3 regions of the Cobetia sp. 1AS1 genome follow, and region 1 is predicted to be linked to each of the others. Evidence: predicted binding sites of a transcription regulator. Region 1 holds the regulator's gene; each other region holds the start of a gene.

Region 1 (3,277 bases):
GCCACTACCGTCAGTTGCCGGCACCGCGTCGTTGAGACAGCCTGTCGCAGAGCTGGCTTGTCGCTGAGCTGGCTTGTCGCTGAGCTGGCTTGTCGCTGAGCTGGCTTGTCGCTGAGCTGGCTTGTCGCTGAGCTGACTCGTCGCTAGGTTGGCTTGTCGCTGAGCTGACTCGTCGCTAGGTTGGCACGTCGCTGAAATAGCCGCAGCGTCGTCTGATTGACCAAACGAAACGCCCCGCAGTCGCCTCCTGTCGAGGTGGCTGCGGGGCGTTCTGCGTTGGGCTGGCGTCCGGGTCAGATCATCACTGATTCAGCCCATCACTGGGCTAGCGCACTGCTGGCCTGGGGAGCGCTCGCCTGACAGGCGCGCTCGTCGGGGAAGTGACAGCGGAAGCGCGCACCCTCGCCGGGGTGGCTGTCGATCTCCAGATGGCCCTGATGGCGAATCAGCACATGCTTGACGATGGCAAGCCCGAGGCCGGTGCCTCCCGTGGCGGTGCTGCGGCCCTTGTCGATGCGGTAGAAGCGCTCGGTCAGGCGCGGCAGGTGCACCGGGTCGATGCCATCCCCATCATCTTCCACCTCGACCAGCAGGCCCTGGTCATCCGCCTTCCAGCGCAGGGTGATATGGCAGTCTTCGGGGGTGTAGCGCACCGCATTGAAGACCAGATTCGAGATCGCGCTGCGCAGTTCCTGCTCCTCACCGCGCAGTGACAGGCTGGCATCGGCCTCGATGGAGAAGGTGTGGCGCCCCTGGGACAGGCCTTCGGCGTCATCGCGGATATGGCCGAGCAGGGCACTCATGTCGATGCAGCGACCGTTGTCGGACAGTTCGTCGGTTTCCAGGCGTGACAGGGTCAGCAGGTCTTCGACCAGGTGCTGCATGCGGTCGGTCTGGCTCTGCATCTGGCCCAGTCCACGCTGCCAGCGCGGTGGCAGGTCATCGGCGTAATCGGAGTAGGTCTCGAGATAGCCGGCCAGTACCGTCAGCGGCGTGCGCAGCTCATGGGAGACATTGGCCACGAAGTCGCGGCGCATCTCTTCCAGGCGATAGAGGCGGGTGACGTCACGCAGCATGACCAGACGCTCGTTGTCACCGAACAGGGTGATGGAGATCTGCAGCGTCAGGTTGTCAGACAGCGGCGACTGGAGTGTCAGCGGCTCGCGGTAGGCCAGCCGATTGAAGTAGTCGATGAAGACGGGGTCACGCAGATAGTTGGTGATGTGCTGGCCGCGGTCGTGGCTGGCCTTGAGACCGACCAGCTGCTCGGCAGCGCTGTTCCACCATTCCATGTCACCGTGGTTGTCCAGCATCACCAGGCCGTCGCGCATGGCCTCGGAGGATTCCTGGATACGGTTGAGGATGCTGCGCAGTCGCTCCTGAGCCTGACGCTGGCCCTTCTGGTAGCGGTAGAGACGATCGAGCAGGTCTCCCCAGACGCCATCGCCGGGCGGCGGCTCTTCATGGGGATTGGTGATCAGCCAGGTGTAGAGGCTCTTCAAGTGCTTGAGATGGACGAACAGATACAGCGAAAGACCCAGCGCCAGGCCCCAGCCCAGATGGCCCAGCAGGCCACCGATCAGGCCGAAGCCACCGGCAAGGTAGCCGAGGCGCCATAGCTCGTTGGTCCAATAGCGCATGAATCCCTCAGGCCTGAGCGCTGAAGCGGTAACCGGTGCCGCGGACGGTCTGGATCAGATGCTGATGGCCTGTGCCCAGCGCCTTGCGCAGGCGACGGATGTGCACGTCCACGGTGCGCTCCTCGACATAGACGTTGCCGCCCCATACCTGGTCGAGCAGCTGGCTGCGCGTGTAGGCACGCTCCTGATGCGTCATGAAGAACTGCAGCAGGCGATATTCGGTCGGGCCGACATCCAGCGAGTTGCCGTGGGCGGTGACGCGGTGGCTGGCCGGGTCGAGCATCAGGCCTTCGACTTCCACCGCCTCCTCGACCCCCTTGGGAGTGGTGCGACGCAGCACGGCCTTGAGACGGGCGACCAGCTCGCGCGGCGAGAAGGGCTTGGTGATGTAGTCGTCGGCACCGGCTTCCAGGCCTTGAATCTTGTTGTCTTCCTCGCCCTTGGCGGTCAACAGGATGATCGGCAGCTCCGAGGTGGTCTCGTCACGCTTGAGACGCCGCGCGAGCTCCAGGCCACTGGTGCCCGGCATCATCCAGTCCAGCAACAGCAGATCGGGCTTTTCATCGACGACGATGGCGTGGGCGTCCTGGGCATTGTCTGCCTCCAGCACGCGGTAATCCGCCATTTCGAGGGCAACGGCGATCATCTCGCGAATCGAGGATTCATCGTCGACAATCAGTACGGTCTTGGAGCTCATCGCTAGATCCCATGCAGCAGTCGGCGCACGCGCCAGAATGACAAGTCGATGACGATTACAACCCGCTTATATGACAACGAGATGACAACTGCCAGCATGGCAGCTTGCACGCAAGCCTGCCAGCCGCCTTGGAGGCGCGGCAGGCAGGCATGAACCGTGGGCTGGGGAGCAATAGAGGGCAGGGGTTGCTTTAAATTAAATAATACTAATGTTTATGCAGGAGTCAGCTCATCGGCCAGGTCGCCAGGGCGATACCGGCGAAGATCAGCAGACCCGTCCAATGATTGTTGAGGAAGGCCTGGAAGCAGGGCGCACGCTCACGCTCCCGGATCAGACGTTGCTGCCAGACGAAGGTGACGGCGGCGGCAGCCAGCCCCAGCCAGTAGAAGATGCCCAGCGCCAGCTGCAGGCCGATGCCGATCAACACCGCCAGCATGCCCAGCTGCAACAGGCCGATCATCAGCTTGTCGGCACGCCCGAACAGCACGGCGGTGGACTTGATGCCCACCTTGAGGTCGTCGTTGCGATCGACCATCGCGTAGGCGGTGTCGTAGGCCACCGTCCACATCAGGTTGGCCGCGAACAGCCACCAGCCGTAGGTCGGTACCTCCTCCAGCGTCGCGGCGAAGGCCATTGGAATCGCCCAGCCGAAGGCGGCGCCCAGCACTACCTGAGGCAGATGATGGAAGCGCTTCATGAACGGATAGCTGGCCGCCAGCAGCACGGCGACGATCGACAGCAGCACCGTGGTCAGGTTGGTGAAGCACACCAGCACGAAGGCGGCCGCGACCAGCCCCCCGAACAGCGTCAGCGCCTCGCGTTCCGAAATGCGACCCGAGGTCAGCGGCCGATCACGCGTGCGCTCGACATGCTTGTCCCAATGGCGGTCGGCGTAGTCGTTGATGACGCAGCCGGCGGCGCGCATAAGATAGACCCCGGC
Region 2 (3,277 bases), on a different contig from region 1:
TCACACCTGACGCGCGGCGGCTTACATCAGACGCCGATCTGGCCGCCATCTTCGCGCTGGATGACCACGGTCGCGGCGCGGGGACGCACGCTGCCATCGGTCTCGGCGGTAGCGTCATCGCTCTGCGGCCAGTTGGCCGGGTGCTGGATGTTGATGAACATCGCGGTCTTGTCCGGGGTGGTGAAGATCCCGGTGACTTCACAACCGTTCGGGCCCACCGCGAAGCGCTTGAGCTGCGCCTGGTTGTCGGCACCGATTACGGCCGCGTCTCCCTCGGCCTGCTCGAGACCTGCCGGCACGACCGCCAGCAGCTGGTCATTGGTGACCTCGGTGATGCCTTCGTAGCCGTTGTCCGTCTGGATCCACAGGATGCTGTCCTGACCTTCGCGGCCGTCGAAGTAGAGGCCATCGGGACTGGCGAACTCGTTCATCTCGGTCAGGCCGGACAGGTTGTCGGCATCGCTGGCCGCTGCGCCGAACACGAAGATCTCCCAATCGAAGGCCTTGTGATCGCCCGCTTCACGCCAGCGGATGATCTGACCCGCTTCGTTGTTGCCCCGCGGATTGGCCGCGTTGGTCGGTGCCGTCGCGTAGCCGACACCCGGCTCCTCGATGGCGGTGCCATCGTTGGTGAAGGCTGGCGCGGTGCCGTCTTCGGTGCGCTTGGAGTTGTTGGTCAGCGTCATGTAGACCTCACCGGATGCCGGGTCCACCGCGCCCCACTCCGGGCGGTCCATCGGAGTCGCGCCCATCAGGTCTGCCGCATCCGTGGTGTGGATGATGATGCCGGCCAGGTCATCGGCTGCCAGCCCCAGTGCCTCGGCCAGGGTGCGGCCATCCCTGGTCACGGCGTCCGGGGTCAGCTTGAGCCACGTGCCGGTGCCATCGGCGGAGAACTGGGCGACATACAGCGTGCCCTTGTCCAGGTACTTGTCGCCGATCGCCAGGCGGTCCTTGAAGTCACCGGTGCCACGGGCATCAGCGGCGTCCCACCTGGCGTCTGACACGAACTTGTAGATGTACTCGTTGCGCGAATCGTGACCGGAGTAGAAGACCACCGGCTCACCCTCGACCAGCTTGCCCGGCCAGCAACCTTCGTGACGGAAGCGGCCCAGCGCGGTGCGCTTGATGGCCTGCTCGCCGGTGTAGGGGTCGATCTCGACGATATAGCCGAAAGTGCGCGGTTCGTTGCGGTAATCCTTGTCGGCGCTGTCTGCCGTCGGCGTGTTGTCGAAACGCGCGAACTCGCCATCGACTTCACTGGCATCCCCGGCGGCGGTTTCCCAGCCATAGCGGCCACGCTCGGTCTCGATGCCGATGCGGTTGTCATCGAGCTGACGATCGCCGCGCTTGACGAAGTAACCCGGCCAGTTCTCTTCGCAGGTCAGGTAGGTGCCCCACGGGGTGTAGCCGTTGGCGCAGTTGTTGTTGGTACCACGGGTGCGCATGCCATCCGGCGAGAAGGCCGTCTTGACGTAATCGCTGCCCGCCACCGGGCCGCTCAGCTTCATTTCGCTGGCGCTGGTGTAGCGGCGGTTGTAGCGCGAATCGCCCACCACTTCCCACTTGCCGTTGCTGGCCTTCTTGACCTCGACGATGGTCACGCCATGGGCATTGATCTCGGTGCGCACTTCATCGGCCGGACGCTTGCCGGAATCCGCATTGGTCGCGCCGCCCTTGGGTGCCCACAGAGCATCCTGATCGATGTATTCGTTGTTCATGACCAGCAGGAAGTTGCTGGAGGCCGTGTCGTCGCTCAAGGCGAAATTGTGCATGCCATCGTGATGCATGCCGACGGTGTTGAGCTGGATCTCCGGCGTCATCGCCAGGTCCTTGCTCCACTTGGGTGCCTTGGCATTGAGCGGCGTGCCCCACGGCGCCAGCACCTGTGCGGTATACCCCTTGGGAACCACGACTGCATCCGTGCGTGAACCCTTGATCGATTCGAAGGCCAGTGCCAGAGCCGTCTTCTCGCCCGCAGCATTGCTGGCGGCGTTGGCCGTGGTGCTCAGCCCCGCAAGACCGAAACCACCCAGCATGCTGGCAGCCGCCATGCCCAGGCCACCCTGCAGGACACGACGACGCGAGATGTGTCGTTCGATGACGGATGAGAACGTCTCGTTGCTGCTGGGATTAAGCAGGCGATGGTCTTCGATTTCCTTGCTCATGTCGCTTCCCCGTAGTCAGGTTTCGGGTTGTTCTGTTCAGGCATGCCCCTTGAGGGCAAGCCGAAGGCAACAAGAGTGATACGCGAGCCCGATGACAATTCCGTGACGAACGGGCAACAAATGCAAGAGACGACAGCGCCCAACGGCCTTTCGACCGTTGGGCGCTGGGGACTTCAGGACAAGCCGACAAATTCAGCAAACATCAGGCAAGCGCGACGTCATCCTCCCATCGAGGCGCGAGTCTGGCGTTTGATCTCAGGCCTCGCGCAAGCGCTCGGCGGCCAGGCTCAGCAGGTGCTCGGTGGTTTCCCAGCCAAGGCATGCATCGGTGACGGACACGCCATGACGCAGCTGGGAAAGCTTCTCCGCTGCCGGCAAGGCCTGCTTGCCTTCATTGAGGTGACTCTCGAGCATCACGCCGATCAAGGCATCATCCCCCGCCAGGCGCTGAGAGAGCACATCCAGCATCACTTCGCTCTGGCGGCGGTGGTCCTTGCGGGAATTGGCGTGGCTGCAATCGACCATCAGACGCGGCGTCAGGCCAGCGCCTTCCAGCTCACGCCGGCAGGCGGCCACCGAGGCGGCGTCATAGTTGGGCTGGCCATGGCCGCCGCGCAGCACCACATGGGTATGCGGGTTGCCCGCGGTCTCGATCAGCGCCGGACGTCCGCTGTCATCCATGCCGAAATGGCGATGCCCATGCGCCGCCGCCCCGATGGCCTGCACGGCGACCTCGACGCCTCCGTCAGTGCCGTTCTTGAAGCCCACCGCACAGCCGAGGCCGGAGGCCATCTCGCGATGGATCTGCGACTCGGTGGTACGGGCGCCGATGGCCGCCCAGCCGAGCAGGTCTTCCAGATAGGCGGCGGTCAGCGGCTGCAGCAGCTCCGTCGCCACCGGCAGGCCCAGCAGGTTGATCTCGCGCATCAGCTCGCGTGCCTGACGCAGGCCGGTGGCCATGTCATCGCTGCCATCCAGATGCGGATCATAGGCCAGCCCCTTCCAGCCCACCGTGGTGCGCGGCTTCTCGACATAGACACGCATCACCAGCTTGAGGCGATCACGCACCTGCGGCTCGATCACCGCCAGGCGCTGGGCGTACTCGCGCG
Region 3 (3,277 bases), on a different contig from region 1:
CGACTTTCCGGTATTCTGGATGCCACCCTCGACTACCGGCATGCCGATGCCAGTTTCTGGCAGTTCCTTTGCGGTCACGGGGGCGACATCACGCTCGTCATCACTCAGCGGCCGTTGGAGCCCTGGATGCTGGACGGCAACTATCATGCGGACGCCGCCTATCGCGAGCGCTTCCAGCAATGGCTCAATCAGGTCTGGAAGGACAAGGATGCCCGACTGTCACGTGCAGGGAATGACATTGATGAACACTGAATACGGCCTGAATGCCGCGGACTTCTCGGCACGAGCGCAGGCCGAACCTGACGTGAACCGTCCATTTCTGCAGCGGGCCGGCCTCGCGCTGCGCTGGCTGGCGCTGATCTGCCTCGGCCTGTGGCTGAGCGGCTGCGCGACCGGCAGCTACTCCGGCTCGCCGGCCGGCCAGTGGGTCACCATCCAGAAGGGCGATACCCTGGGGCAGATCGCACGCGATGCCGACATTCCCCTGCTGCGCCTCACGCGCTTCAATCCGGGCGTCAAGATTCGTGACCTCAAGGTCGGTCAGCGCATCCTGGTGCCCACCGCGCGTGAGCGAGCGCCCTCCGGCGGACCGTATCGCTATCAGCTTCGCCCCGGCGACACCTACTCCAAGGTCGGACGCTATTTCGGTGCCAGCCCGCAGCGCATTCAGGCTGCCAACCCCGGCAAGGACCCCAATGATCTCGATGTCGGCATGCTGATCTCGGTGCCGCTCAACGGTGGCCCGAGCCGCAGCGCCCCGGCCGCGCGCGCCAGCGGTGGCAGCCTGGTCGCCCGCCCGGACCCCGGCCCGCTGCAGAAGCCGGGCCAGTCATGGCGCTGGCCTGCCGCCGGCAGCGTGACGCGTGAATTCGGCACCAACGGCAATGGCCAGCTGGCGCCCATGCAGATTCGTACCGCCGCCAGCGGCATCGCCAGTGCACCGGCGCGGGGCGAAGTGCGCTTCGCCGACTCCATGCGCCAACTGGGCAACGTGGTCATCCTGCACCACTCCGGCAACCTGCAGAGCGTGCTGGCCCAGTGCGGCGAGATTCTGGTCAAGGTGGGTCAGCAGGTCACTCCGGGCACGCCGCTTTGTCGCGTCGCACGCGGCAACAACGGTCAGCATGAATTGCTGTTCGACGTGCGCCACGGCGGCAAGCCGATCGACCCGCGCGAGATTCTCGAGAAGCGCTGAACCAGCGTTGCTTCACGGCGCCAGCCCGACATGGCGCCACCTCCAATCCCCGCCAGATGACGACAGCGCCGGTGCCACGCCGGTGACTGTCGTCCTTGCTTGACGATTCATGAGACAACCCTCATACCTCTGAGTTGTGAGGGGTTGAGGGTGTGTCATCGCTTCGTCACCTGCTTGTTATGCCGCCGTCACTCCCTCTCTCGATAATGACCACAATAGTCATCTAGGGAGACGTCATGGAGCGCATTGCCTTCGTCAGTGAAACCTGGCATCCGGAGATCAATGGCGTGGCTCATACCTTGAGTCATCTGTGCGATCAACTCATCGCACGCGGCTGTGAGCTCCAACTCATTCGTCCCGCCACCCGAGATGGCAGCCTGGAGCCGCGTGTCCAGCAGGAACTTCAGGTACGCGGCTTCCGCCTGCCCGGATATGACACCGTGCAGGTCGGCGTGCCGGCGCCGCAGCGCCTGATGCGCATGTGGCGCGAGCATCGCCCCTCCGTCGTCTATATCGCCACCGAAGGCCCGCTGGGCATCAGCGCGCTGATGGTCGCACGCCGTCTGGGCCTGCCGGTGGTCGCGGGCTTTCATACCAATTTCGATCAATACAGCACCCACTACCGGCTCAAGGCGCTACGTCCGCTGGTGCGGCGCGGCCTGCGCCGCTTCCACAATGCCGCCAACATGACGCTGGTACCGACCCGCACCCAGGCTGACAGCCTGATGCAGCAAGGCTTCGAGCATGTGCAGGTGGTGGGACGCGGCCTGGATTGCGAGCGCTTCTCGCCCAGTCATCGCAGCGAAGCATTGCGCAAGTCATGGGGCGTCAGCTCACAGCAACCCGTCGCGCTGCACGTCGGGCGCCTGGCCGCCGAGAAGAACATCGAGCTGCTGATCCGCACCTATGAGGCCATGCTGGCCGTGCAACCGGACCTCGCCCTGGTGCTGGTCGGAGACGGCCCGCTGCGCGAGCGCCTGGAACAGCGCCTGCCCGAGGCGATCTTCGCCGGCTTCCAGACCGGTGAGGCGCTGGCCGCCCATTACGCCAGTGCCGACCTGTTCGTCTTCCCGTCACTGTCGGAGACCTTCGGCAATGTGGTGCTGGAAGCCATGGCCAGCGGACTGGCCGTGATCGCCTTCGATTACGCGGCGGCCGCCGAGGTGATCCGCGATGATCACCAGGGCCTGCTGGCGCCCTGCAGCCAGCCGGAGCGCTTCATCGAACAGGCGGTGGAGGCCTGCCAGCGGCCGGCCCGCATCGCCAGACTGGGACGTGCCGCCCGCGTGCGCGTCGAACCATTGGGCTGGAGCCGCATCGCCGAGGGCTTTCTGACCTGCCTGCGCCACGCCGAGGAGAAGCCCGATGCACGATCGCAGCCTTCCCGTCTTTGAGCGACTGGACCTTCTTGAGTGGCGCCTGTGCCGCCAGGTCGCACGCCTGGCGCTGTTCCGGCCGATACTCACCCTGTTTCGTATCGTCTCGCGCCTGGGCGACTGGCCGGTATGGGCGCTGCTGACGCTGAGCCTGCCGCTGCACCATGCCATGGGCGGCTGGCTGTTTCTGGAATTCGGCCTGGCAGCCGGTGCCGGGGCACTGCTCTACCGCGCGCTCAAGACGCGGCTGTGTCGGGAGCGCCCGTTCATCACCTTCAACACCATCAACTGCACCATGCCGCCGCTGGACCGCTACAGCTTTCCCAGCGGTCACACCCTGCATGCCGCCCTCTTCGCCAGCCTGACCGCTCAGCAGCTGCCGGAGCTTGCCATCCTCGTCACGCCACTGGCGCTTCTGATCGCGCTTTCCCGGGTGATCCTCGGTCTGCATTACGTCAGTGATGTGCTGGCCGGCGCGCTGCTGGGGCTGGGCCTTGCCGAAGTGGCCATCCTGACCTTCGAGGCGCTGCTGACGACCTGATGCTCGCGAGGCATGCGTCAGCCCGGGGTCGGCGCGAATCGAGAGCCACTTGCCCAACCTGACGCGGCTCTGGCACTCTCGCCGCATGACGACTCCTTCTACTGGCGATGATCTCTTCGCCGCCCTCTCGACCTCTGATTCGACGTCCGCGGCTGATGGAGCTGC

Evidence for each region. Region 1 encodes PhoB, which activates phosphate uptake and scavenging genes when phosphate is short. Its sites were predicted from a motif close to TGTCATANNNNTGTCANA; they were not measured.
Region 2: QD280_RS14140 (PhoX family phosphatase) is a predicted target of PhoB. The motif match lies at 2,259-2,276, and genes of this name have one in related genera.
Region 3: QD280_RS01915 (glycosyltransferase family 1 protein) is a predicted target of PhoB. The motif match lies at 1,349-1,366, and genes of this name have one in related genera.

Annotation. Positions count from the first base shown of each region.
Region 1 is NZ_JARWKU010000003.1:250,593-253,869, forward strand. Features, by position in the region: gene cysZ (sulfate transporter CysZ) at 1-35, shown strand, start outside; gene phoR (phosphate regulon sensor histidine kinase PhoR) at 318-1,640, opposite strand; gene phoB (phosphate regulon transcriptional regulator PhoB) at 1,648-2,337, opposite strand; gene ubiA (4-hydroxybenzoate octaprenyltransferase) at 2,561-3,277, opposite strand, start outside.
Region 2 is NZ_JARWKU010000009.1:93,758-97,034, reverse strand. Features, by position in the region: gene QD280_RS14140 (PhoX family phosphatase) at 27-2,168, opposite strand; gene QD280_RS14135 (3-deoxy-7-phosphoheptulonate synthase) at 2,424-3,277, opposite strand, start outside.
Region 3 is NZ_JARWKU010000001.1:438,173-441,449, reverse strand. Features, by position in the region: gene QD280_RS01925 (acyltransferase) at 1-252, shown strand, start outside; gene QD280_RS01920 (LysM peptidoglycan-binding domain-containing protein) at 242-1,195, shown strand; gene QD280_RS01915 (glycosyltransferase family 1 protein) at 1,432-2,589, shown strand; gene QD280_RS01910 (phosphatase PAP2 family protein) at 2,561-3,112, shown strand; gene QD280_RS01905 (alpha-ketoglutarate-dependent dioxygenase AlkB) at 3,198-3,277, shown strand, end outside.